Regions from separate parts of the Alteromonas sp. M12 genome, predicted to be linked through region 1. Evidence: riboswitches for the same ligand, from Rfam matches in the RefSeq annotation. Region 1 holds a riboswitch; the other holds the start of a gene.
What was found. Region 1 has a riboswitch for cobalamin ahead of VUI23_RS03665 (TonB-dependent receptor). Riboswitches for the same ligand answer to the same signal wherever they lie in the genome.

Region 2: it holds a riboswitch for cobalamin, as region 1 does, so the genes downstream of both, VUI23_RS18090 (ABC transporter ATP-binding protein) here and VUI23_RS03665 (TonB-dependent receptor) in region 1, are expected to answer to the same signal.

Annotation. Positions count from the first base shown of each region.
Region 1 is NZ_CP144164.1:866,426-872,469, reverse strand. Features, by position in the region: gene ccoG (cytochrome c oxidase accessory protein CcoG) at 1-183, shown strand, start outside; gene VUI23_RS03670 (serine/threonine protein kinase) at 180-1,163, shown strand; cobalamin riboswitch at 1,205-1,434, shown strand; gene VUI23_RS03665 (TonB-dependent receptor) at 1,504-3,369, shown strand; gene VUI23_RS03660 (thiol:disulfide interchange protein DsbA/DsbL) at 3,517-4,170, shown strand; gene VUI23_RS03655 (thiol:disulfide interchange protein DsbA/DsbL) at 4,201-4,821, shown strand; gene VUI23_RS03650 (IS4 family transposase) at 5,091-6,044, shown strand, end outside.
Region 2 is NZ_CP144164.1:4,211,681-4,217,724, forward strand. Features, by position in the region: gene fabV (enoyl-ACP reductase FabV) at 193-1,371, opposite strand; gene VUI23_RS18075 (TRAP transporter substrate-binding protein) at 1,532-2,629, opposite strand; gene VUI23_RS18080 (TRAP transporter large permease subunit) at 2,649-4,007, opposite strand; gene VUI23_RS18085 (TRAP transporter small permease subunit) at 4,007-4,546, opposite strand; cobalamin riboswitch at 4,660-4,813, shown strand; gene VUI23_RS18090 (ABC transporter ATP-binding protein) at 4,961-5,779, shown strand; gene VUI23_RS18095 (iron ABC transporter permease) at 5,772-6,044, shown strand, end outside.

The DNA.
Region 1 (6,044 bases):
AAATATATCGGTCCAACTCAGGTGACTGTTGCTGGCGGGGAAGTGTTGAACTTACCTATTAGCATCGCAATCGATCCCTATGCGTTAAATGAAACCGTGACTGAATTTCAGTTTAAGGTGACCTCAACAGACAGTGACGATCCTGTTCAAATGAGTGAAACTAGTAAGTTCATATATCGATGAGTGACTCAATTGCGACTACCTTTGATTTTGCGCAACTTGGTCCTGATACAATACTGGATGCCATTGAATCCCGAGGATACCTAGTAGATTCGGGCTTGTTGGCACTGAACAGTTATGAAAACAGGGTTTATCAATTTATTTGCGATGATAAGCGTCGATATGTGGCTAAGTTTTACCGACCACAGCGCTGGAGTCGCGAGCAAATTCAGGAGGAACATGACTTCGCACAAGAACTGCATGATCATGAAATTCCTGTGGTTGCACCTTTACGCACCAATAATGAATCATTACATAGTTATCAGGGTTTTTACTTTGCCATCTTCCCATCGGTTGGTGGCAGACAATTTGAAGTCGATAATCTAGATCAGCTTGAATGGATGGGACGGTTTATCGGTCGCATCCATCAAGTATCTAAAGGCCAGCCGTTTAGTTTCCGCCCTACTTTTAGTATTCAAGAGCATTTGCTTGATGCAAACGCAACCTTGCATAAAACCGAACTTATCCCCAGCAGTTTGCATACGGCTTTTTTTACGATTTTAGAACAAGTTACTGAATTAGCGGCAAGCTTGTATAAACCGAATTCATCCATTCGTCTGCACGGCGACTGTCATCCTGGCAATATTCTATGGCGAGATGGCCCAACCTTTGTCGACTTAGATGATTGTAGAATGGGACCTGCAATTCAGGATCTTTGGATGATGTTGTCTGGTGATACCTACCAACAACGAATCCAAATGGACACATTGGTAGAAGCCTATGAAGAATTTTCACAATTTGACAGCAGCCAACTCAGTTTAATTGAACCATTGCGGGCAATGCGCATGGTCCATTATATGGCTTGGTTATCCCGCCGTTGGCAAGATCCTGCCTTCCCGCAAGCGTTCCCTTGGTTTGCCGACGCCAAATATTGGGAACAACAAATATTAGCGTTAAAAGAGCAATATTCCGCACTCCAAGAGCCAAGCTTGACCTTATTTTAATTACAAAATTATAAAATCCTATTTTTTTAAGAACAGATAGATATAATGCACACCTCTTAGGTGCCACCACTGGTGGTTAAACGGGAAGACAGTGCAATCAGATACCAATCTGATTAATGCTGACGCTGCCCCCGCAACGGTAAGCAAGTGATACTCAAGGGTATTTTTGATTAATAAGTTACCACTGTTTGAAAAAATGGGAAGGTTATTAATCGAGTCTTTATTAGGACACTTGTGAGCCCGGATACCGGCCTGAGAAGTATAGGTTTGTAGTCAAAACTCCAAACTGTAATTCATATGACATAGTACTCGGGCGGAGTACTTAACAAGGCTAAACAACATGCAAAATAAAACGACTCTTTTAGCGTTAAGCGTTAGCTTGGCACTGGCATCTCCCTCTCTCTATGCGCAAACACAAAAACAGCAAAATCAACAAGACATTGAAAAGATGACCGTTGTGTCTAGCCGTATTCAATTGCCAACCAATCGACTAGCCACCAGTGTTTCAGTATTAGATGAGAGCGATATTGAAATGCAAACAGCTCTCAATGTAACTGAAATTTTACGTCAAACGCCAAGTGTCGGCGTGTCTAATTCTGGCGGTTTGGGTAAAAGTACTGTGGTTAGAATTCGTGGTGAAGAAGGGTTCAGAACCAAACTATATATTGATGGCGTGGAACTCAGTGACACTTCATCTCCTCAAGTTGCGCCGATTTTTGATGATGTTCTGATTGATCAGTTGTCGCGAATAGAAATATTGCGAGGCACCCAAGGTCTTTCCTACGGCGCAGATGCCGGCGGCGTTATAAGTATGTACAGCAAGCAACTAACCAAAGGTTTTGAAGCCAGTGGTACACTTGCAGCAGGGTCTTTTGATACACAAGTATTAAACGCTAATGTTGCTGGCGGCAACAACAGCGGTTCATTTTCGTTGTCAGCATCGAAAGTTAAAAGTGACGGTTTTAACGCGCAAGTTAGCGATGAAAGCGGTGAAAAAGATGGTTACGATAACCAAACTGTTCACTTTAAAGGCCAACTGGAATTAACTGATAAAATTGCAGCTTCTTTGGTATTTCGTAATGTTGATGCAGAAAATCAATACGACGGCTGTTACGACAACACCACCTTTGCACAAATTAATCAGTGCACAACGGAAGCGGATCAGCAAACTTTCCGCGGCGCTTTGAGTTATCAAGACAGTCATAGTCAACACCAAGTGGCTTACAACAAAACGGATGTTGAAAGAGATTTTATCAATAATGGTGAGTATGGATTTACCAATTCAGGCACTATCGATAAGTTTGAATACATTGGAAGTGTAAACTGGAAACAGCACGATCTTGTATTTGGTCTTGAAAAAGAAACCCAAGAAATCGAAAGCAGTGATTTAGACAGAAGTCAGAAAAGTCTATTTGTTGAGTGGTTAGGTCAGTTTTCAAATCAATTGGCGTTTAATCTAGGCTACAGATACGACGACAATGACACCTTCGGTAAACACAATAGCGTCCGCTTAGGTGCAGTCAAAGTAGTTTCATTTGATTTTGCGGATGTAAAATTTAAAACGACATACGGAACCGGCTTCCGGGCGCCAAGTTTGTATGAGCAAAGTTATAACGATGGCCCTTATGCATACGGTGAAGCTGCAGGCTTGCAATTGGCCGAAGAAAATAGTGAAGGTTTGGATCTGGGTTTCGTCATCGATACTCATAATGGATTGAGCGCTGAAATGGTATTTTTCAAACAATCCATCGAAAACGAAATCGTATTTGATTTAGCTGCTTACCAAGGATATTTGCAGTCTTTCGGTGAAAGTGAATCTAAAGGGGTTGAAACAAGCGTTGAACAAGTATTCGCTAACGGATTAAAAGTCTGGGCTAATTATACCTACAATGATGCACAAGACAGTGACGGTGAAGTTCGTTTGAGAAGGCCTAAAAATAAATTCAACCTAGGTATTAGACAAGCTTGGTTAGATGACAAACTCAGTGCTGAATTGACCTATAGAAGTGTCAGAAATGCGGTAGATATTGGTGGCGTGGAAATAGATGACTATCAACTTACGAACCTAACTGCCCGTTGGCAAATAGTTGAATCAGTCAGCATCAAAGCGGGTGTAAACAACCTTTTTGATGAGAACTATCAAGAAGTAAATGGCTTCAATACCGCAGGCCAAAACTTTTTTGTCGCAACGACGATTAGCTTGTAGAAATAATGCAAGATACAAAAAACCGCTTCGAGAAGCGGTTTTTTTATGCATTTCATCCACAGATTGTATTCATCTGACTGATTAACTATACCTAATCTTTTACTAGCTATGATAACCTTTGATAAATTTTTGAAGGAATTGATTGATATGAAAAAACTATCAACTGTATTAGCGTTATTTTTACTATTATCTCTGCAAGCCTGCTCCAAAGAGAGCTCATCAGAACAAGCCGAAATTCCATCTAAATGGAAAGAAGGTAAACATTACCTAGTGATTAATGATGAGGTTTCTGAAAAGCCTGAAGTACTAGAGTTCTTTTCGTTCTGGTGTCCTCACTGTTATAACTTCGAACCTATTGTTGAACAGATAAAACTAAAGTTAGATAAAGATGTCACATTTAAAAAGGTGCATGTTAACTTTATGCGTTTTACCAGCACACAAATACAAGATGCCGCAACAAAAGCCTTGTTAATAGGCAGAACTATGGACAAAGAAGAAGAAATGAATAGTGCTATTTTTAGTTATATTCATTTACAGCGTCAACCTATTACAGGCACACCTGAGTTAAGAAATATTTTCCTAGCCAAAGGCGTTGATACTGCCGAGTTTGATAAAGTGGAATCTAGCTTCCAAATTAACAACCTACTCAAGCAGAATAATCAAATTATAGAGACCTATCGTGAACATTTGAGCGGTGTACCAAATTTCATTATTAACGGAAAGTATCAAGCCCAAATTGTAGAAGGTATGACAAGGGATGATATTGCGGATTTAGTTGTTTGGTTATCTAAACAACGTTAATAACCTTATTTTTTACAGGATTTTATTTATATGATTTTTAAATTAACGCGCAATCTTTTAGTAGCATTTGTATGCGCAGTTCCAACTCTTGCAATGGCCCAATCTAAGTGGGAAGAAGGTGAGCACTACACGGTATTAAAAGAGATACCAAGTGAAACCAAACAGGTGCGCGAAGTATTTTCATTTTGGTGTCCACACTGTTTCACATTCGAGAGCATTGCCAAAGATTTAAAAAGTAAACTGCCAAGTGACGTGACCTTTACCAAAGCCCACGTGAACTTTATGGGAGGTGCTGAAAAAGATACTCAGAATGCAGCGACCAAAGCTATGTTAGCAGCACGCCAATTAGGTAAAGCTGACGAATTTAACACCGCTTTATTTACAGCTATTCATAAAGATCGCAAAAATATTGCCTCCATGGAAGACATTTTAAAGGTGTATGCAGAAGCTGGCGGTGACAGTGATAAGTTGAAAAAACTGGCCAATAGTTATGGAATCCGCGGTGCCGTGCGCAAAAACGATAAATTGACTTTAGGTGTTCGTAGCGTACCCACCTTTATCGTAAATGATAAATATCAGGCAATTTTCGGTTCAAAAATGACGCCGAATGAATTTGTTGAGTTAATTACCTGGTTAACTACCCAAAAATAAATCAACCTTTGATAGAACCTCAAGTCCATTTGAAAAGCCGGATATCATCCGGCTTTTTTGTACCCTTCTAAATAAACAACCTGAATGATGTTTCAGTCCAGTTTCACTAGCTAGTAATTTAGTTAGATGAAATTCTTGCTCACAACCAAGGTTCCTAAATCTTTCACTGGACTAAAGCCTGAAGAATCCCCACAGTAAAAAGAAGTAAGTGCTTGAAATTTGGTATTATATATTTCACCACAAAACAAAAATAACCAAACTCAAGCACTATGAAGCTATTATCAGATTTATTTACCTTAGATTCAAACGTTTTAGATCCGCGTATTACCACCTCACTGTTTACCGCTGCTAAAAGCCTCATAAATGGCTCTGAATTAACCTTAACAGCGATGGGAAGAAATGCGGCTTGTGACACTGGTGGCATTGAAAAGCACAGTATTAAACGGATTGACCGACTGTTGGGAAATCCTCGACTACACCGGGTTATTCCTCGCTATTATCAAATCATACAAAACTTGTTTATCACGGAAAAACATCCGTTAATTCATATTGACTGGTCAACGGTGTACAACTACAACTTTGTGATGTTAAGAGCAGCTATCTCCATTAAAGGTCGGGCGATTACGTTGTATGAAGAGGTGCATCCTGAGGAGCAACATGCTCAGCCGATGATTCAGAAACGTTTTTTAGCTAGGTTAGCTAAACTCTTACCGAGTGACTGCCAACCGATTATTTGCACAGATGCCGGGTTTAAAATACCTTGGTTTAAGGAAGTGAGCCGACTCAACTGGTATTGGTTGGCAAGAACCCGCGGCAGTGTGAAATGTAAATTGGCGACGGAAAATCAATGGCGCTACGTAAGTGATTATCATACTCGAGCCTCTTCTAAGGCCATGGAGCTTCCCATTTGTACTTTATCGAAAAGAAGTCAGTATTCGTGTCGAGGCGTTTTATTCAAAGGGAAAAACAAACAACGACATAATGTAAATAGAAAAGGGGTGGTGACCAAAGACAATATTAATAAGCGTCATAGCAAGTCCGCCAAAGAGCCTTGGTTCTTAGTCTCCAACCTTCCGCAAAATCAATTCGGAGCGAATAAGCTTGTCCATTTATATTCACGTAGAATGGCCATTGAAGAATCGTTTAGAGATTGTAAAAATGAATACTATGGACTGGGATTATCCCGTAGTTTAAGTCGCTGTGAAAAACGTCTGCAAGTCATT
Region 2 (6,044 bases), 1.7 Mb from region 1:
TTCCAGCTGTTTACGCTACGCTATTTACGGCTAAATAAGGATTTTCCGCATAATATTTAGGGATTTTCTAAATATAGTGCAAATTATGCACAGCACTCACCTTTTTAACAAGTAACTAAATTGTTAAAAAACCCTAATGCGCGAGCGACAATTAGGGTTTTGAATAACATTAGAAATAGTTCTAAAGGCTATCTACCATTCTACTAATGGATTGATATCCTGTTCGTAATCGACACCGTCAATATCAAAACCAAACAATTTCAAGAACTCGTGGTGATAACCTGCGTAATCACTTAGTTCATGGAAGTTATCTTGTGTGACTTTATCCCACAAACCTTTGATAACAGCCTGAGTAGCTTCGTTGGTTTCTTTGCCATCCATACGAAGTCGATTGGCTTCGTCAGTTTCAGGAGAATCTACCAGCAGTTTTTGTTGGAATAAACCAGTGATTTGTTCAATACAACCTTCATGGGTTCCTTCTTGTTTCATGACTTTGTAAATTAACGATATATACAAAGGCATTACTGGAATCGCTGAACTTGCTTGAGTAACCAATGCTTTCAAAGAAGAGACATAAGCCGAAACATTTTTGTCGCTATGCTGCTTAATAATTTCACTCGCGGCACGATCAAGATCTTCTTTAGCTTTACCGATAGTCGCTTGACCATATATTGGCCAAGTTAACTCTTTACCTATATAGGTATAGGCTGTTGTTTTGCAGTTATCCGCCAACAAATCAGCATCAGCTAGAGCGTTCAACCATAGCTCCCAATCTTCACCACCCATGACTTTAATGGTATTGGCAATCTCTTCCTCATTGGCCGCTTCTAATTCAATTTCGTGGATCAAATCTTTGTCGGTGTCATAGGTTTTGGTTTTATAGTTTTGTCCAACAGGCTTAAGAGTAGACTTATACACTTCACCAGTTTCTGGGTCGGTTCTGCGAGGAGAAGCCAAACTATAAATAACCAAATCAACCTTACCTATGTCGGCTTTAAGAGTTTCAATCACTTGTTGTTTGATTTCATTGGAAAATGCATCACCGTTTATGGTTTTTGCATAAATACCAGCGTCTTTTGCTTGCTGATGAAATGCAGCAGTATTGTACCAGCCGGCCGTCGCCGTTTTTCTTTCCGAAGGTGGCTTTTCAAAACAAACACCAAGGGTTTTTGCCCCATAACCAAAAGTAGATACGATTCGAGACGCAAGGCCGTAACCTGTTGAGCACCCCAAAACTAAAACGTTTTTGGGACCATCTCCTAAATCTCCCTGACTTTTAACATACTCGATTTGTTCTTCAACACTTGCAGCGCAACCTACTGGGTGGGCGTTAGTGCAGATAAAGCCACGTACCTTGGGCTTAATTACCATAGTCTATTTTCCTCAAAAATTTTACCGAACATTTTAAACAGCCAGTCATCTATTAAAACCGCATTATAAAAAAAATTTTCAATAGGTTTCAGAATAGCTTTTACACTATAAAGGCTTATTGTAATAGCCATTGCAACAACAACAAATCTGAACAGCTAGTTTATTTTTTTTGTTGTCGATTAATATAGTATTCCATCTCAGAAATTTGGTGATACTTAGATACGCCTTCTTGGAACTTTTGATAAGACGCGTAAATTTTAGCAAACGTAGGATCCGCAGCGGATTGTTCTTGCATGACTTCAATACTAGCAGCATGTAAAGCAGCAATAACATCTTTAGGAAGAGGGCGCATGTCAACACCATGGGTTTCAACAAGCGCTTGAACGGCATCATTATTAGCCGCGGTATACTCATCCCACATGTCTTGATTCACAGCTCTTGTAGCCACCTCGATAATGGCCTGTAAATCATCAGGCAAAGCTTCATAGGCACTTTTATTAACAATGAACTCTAAACTAGCGCCAGGTTCATGCCAGCCAGAGTGATAATAATATTTCGCGGCTTTGTATAAACCAAAAGATAAATCGTTGTAAGGCCCAACCCATTCAGTTGCGTCAATGGCACCAGATTGCAATGAAGTGAATAATTCCCCTCCAGTTAACGCCACAGGGATACCACCCAATTTTTTAAGAACTTCAGCTCCCAGCCCTGGAATCCGCATTTTTAAGCCTTGCAAATCTTCAACGCTATTAATTTCTTTTTTAAACCAACCCGCAGTTTGTACGCCGGTATTGCCACCTGCAAAGGGGATTAAATTAAATGGGGCATATAATTCACGCCACATTTCTATGCCGCCACCGTAGTGCAGCCAAGCATTAAACTCAGTGGCATTCATGCCAAACGGAATAGCGGTAAATATTTGTGCCGCTGGGGCTTTCCCCTTCCAATAATATGATCCTGAATGGCCCATTTCAGCGGCACCACTAGAAACAGTATCAAAGACTTCAAATCCAGGGACCATTTGACCTGCGCCAAACACTTTAATTTTTAAGCGGCCGTTAGACATGCGCTCTACTTGTTTAGCAAATGTCTCTGGGGCTCTTCCTAAACCTGGAAAGTTCTTCGGCCACGAAGTAACCAGTTTCCACTGATAGGTTTGTTGCGATTCAGTGGCATTAGAATCGGACGATGACTTGCCACCACAGGAAGCAAGAAGAGCAATCGAAAAAAATAAAGATACAAACTTAAAGGTTTTCATTTAATTGAATCCATAGGGGTCACAAAATCGAAGGCAGCCACGTTACCAGATCCGGCCAAATAGCCAAGCCTATTAATAATAGTAATTGAATAATTATAAAGGGTATCACGCCTTTGTATATTTGAGTGGTCTGAACATTTGCTGGCGCTACACCTCGCAAGTAAAACAGAGCAAATCCGAAAGGCGGTGTCAGAAACGAAGTTTGCAAATTGACGGCAATCATAATACCGAGCCAGATTGGATCTACCCCCATAGCCAGTAGAACCGGCGCGACTATTGGCACTACAACAAAAGTAATTTCAATAAAATCAAGAATAAATCCGAGTAAAAAGATAACAACCATGACCAGTAAAACCGCACTAAAAGCACCACCGGGAAGCTGTTCAAAGAAGTGTTCAATCAACTCTTCACCACCAAAGCCGCGGAAAACCAATGAAAATATCGAAGCACCAATAAGAATCAAAAAGACCATCGCAGTGACACGAGTAGTACCCAACATCACTTCTTTCAATTTTTCTAAACTAAACTGTTTCTTGGCCAAACCCAGTACCAGAGCTCCAGCAGCTCCAACCCCAGCAGCTTCAGTGGGTGTTGCGAAGCCACCTAAAATAGACCCTAGCACCACAAATATTAAGATCAAAGGTGGCAATAAAGCGCCTGCAAGACTGACCTCAGCTTGTGTTTCTCGTTGTTCGTTTCGGACCGTTTTATCGATGTGTCTATTGGCAAACACCACCACGTATAGCAGGTACATCGCCACTAAAATCATACCGGGTACTAAGGCTCCAACAAACAAATCCCCTACCGATACAGACTCAGGTGAAAATATCCCCATATTAAGCTGTGCCTGTTGAAACGCACTAGATAACACATCACCTAACAAAACCAGCGCGATGGAAGGCGGTATAATCTGCCCTAATGTGCCTGTGGCACAAATTGCTCCGGTGGCAAATGAAGGTGAATATCCTTGTTTCAACATTGTCGGTAGTGACAACAGGCCCATAGTGACCACTGTTGCGCCTACAATACCGGTGCTCGCGGCCAGTAACATACCAACCAACACCACTGAAATTGCCAAACCGGAGTTCAACCGTCCAAATACTTGACCCATGGCAATTAATAAATTCTCAGCGACTTTGGATTTTTCTAACATGATCCCCATAAAAACAAACAGGGGCACGGCGATTAAAGTTTGATTTGTCACTATGCCATAAAGTCGGCTAGGTACAGCTTGTAAATAAGCGGTATCAAAAACACCAAATAATGCACCCACACCCGCAAAAATTAAAGCGGTTCCAGCTAACGTATATGCCACTGGATAACCCAGTAATAACGTGCAACAAACAACTAAGAACATGATCAGAGAGAGGTATTCCATTATTTATCCTCAGTAATCACGTTTTTAGGGTGATTTAAACAAACGCTGATATTGCGAATTAATTCTGAAATTCCCTGCAAAACCATGAGCGCGGCAAATAAAAGTATGAAGGTTTTGAGCAGAAACACCGCTGGTAAGCCACCAGCTGCTTGTGAGTCTTCCATAATATTCCAAGAAGATGCCACGTAATCCCAACAAATAATAAAAATAAATAAGTTAACCGGCAACATAAAAAATAATGTACCAAAAGTATCTATTTTAGCTTTTTTAACAGTATCGAATCGACTGTAAAATATGTCGACTCTGACGTGCTCATTAACCCGCAACGTATGGGCACTACCTAACAAAAACACACAAGCGTGCAAATACATTACAGATTCTTGCATCGCAATCCAGCCAATATCGAAGCCATACCTTAATATCACGATAAGCAATGTGATTAACGCCATAAACAAAGTAAACCAGCTAACTAATTTGCATATATTATCGTTAATAACGTCAATGGTCCGCGATAGCGAAGCGGCGTTAAACATTCCCATATACCTGTCTTATTATTCTATTTGTACGATATTAAACGTTTTTTTAGCAAATAACGCTAGGGCACAAGGACAAAGATTGCTATATTTTGGCTATATAATAGATTCGGTTTTTCACTCCAAGTTACGCACAGGGTAGTTTTATTTCCTGCGCCCCAGTGAAAACAAAATGGGAATTTGGTGTAAATCCAAAACTGTACCCGCAACTGTAATTAATTGGCATTCTTGCCGATTGAGAGTCAGATACCAGCCTAATCTTTACTTATACCTTTTTTCTAGCGTGCGGGAATACACGATCGACTTGCATAATCATTTCGTTGCGATTTCCCTAAATACCAATAATTTTAAACATCGAATAGGTTGCTACATCGCTTAACATCCCTTCGATAAAACAAAATGGGAAAGACTGTCACACCAATGCTCAAACTAAATAAGCTCAATTACTATATTGCTGATACGCAAATATTATCTGATATTGGGTTTCAGGTAGAAGAGGGAGCGCTAATTGCTGTGGTAGGGCCAAACGGTGCGGGTAAAACCACATTACTAAAATTAATTTCTGGTCAATATCCTTCTGAGCAACAGGTATTTTGGCACTCAAAAGCGCTCGAAAACCTTTCCGCAATTACCCGAGCTAAACAAATAGCAGTAGTGAATCAATTCAATGCTAGTGTTTTCAACCTAAACCTTGAACAAATAGTTAGTATGGGCTTACTTCCTCATCAATCTATATTTTCCAAGGTATCTTCAGAACAAAAAGCAAGAGTTACTGAAGCAATCGCACAGGTTGGTTTAAGGGAAAAAAGTCATCAACTATTTAGTTCGTTGTCGGGGGGAGAACAACAGCGAGGGCAAATTGCCAGAGCGTTAGTTCAAGGTGCGGGACTGTTTGTGTTAGATGAGCCGATAAACCACTTAGATGTGTATTATGAACATCAAATATTATCCTTATTGCGCAAAATAGCGAAACAAAACAAAGTCACTATAGTCATGAGCCTGCATGACTTAAATCACGCGGCCGATTACTGTGACAAAATCGCGCTTTTAGCTCAAGGTCAGTTATTAGCCTTTGGCTATCCTAAAGATGTGTTGACCCAACAGCGATTGCAGCAGGTTTTCAAAACCCCCTGTCAAATTATTGAAAAGCCAGGTGCGAATAAAATAAGAATCGAGTTTTATCCTCCTGATATTGATTTTGACGATTATGAGAAGAATAGAGGCTCAGTCGATGTCTAAGAGTAAATGGGGGATTCTTACCAGCCTCAGCTTACTGAGTATTTTCTGTGGATTGTTTTTTGGCGCAGCAGACCTTGATGTGCTCACCGTATTTCAATGTGTGCTAAATAATTGCCCAGCTAAGGTTGATGACGTTATATTTTGGCAAGTTCGACTACCTCGCGTGCTTGTTGGTTTTTTAGTTGGAGCAGGTTTAGCTGTCGCCGGGGCAACATTACAAAATGTCTATCGCAATCCATTGGCGGATCCCTATTTATTCGGAGTG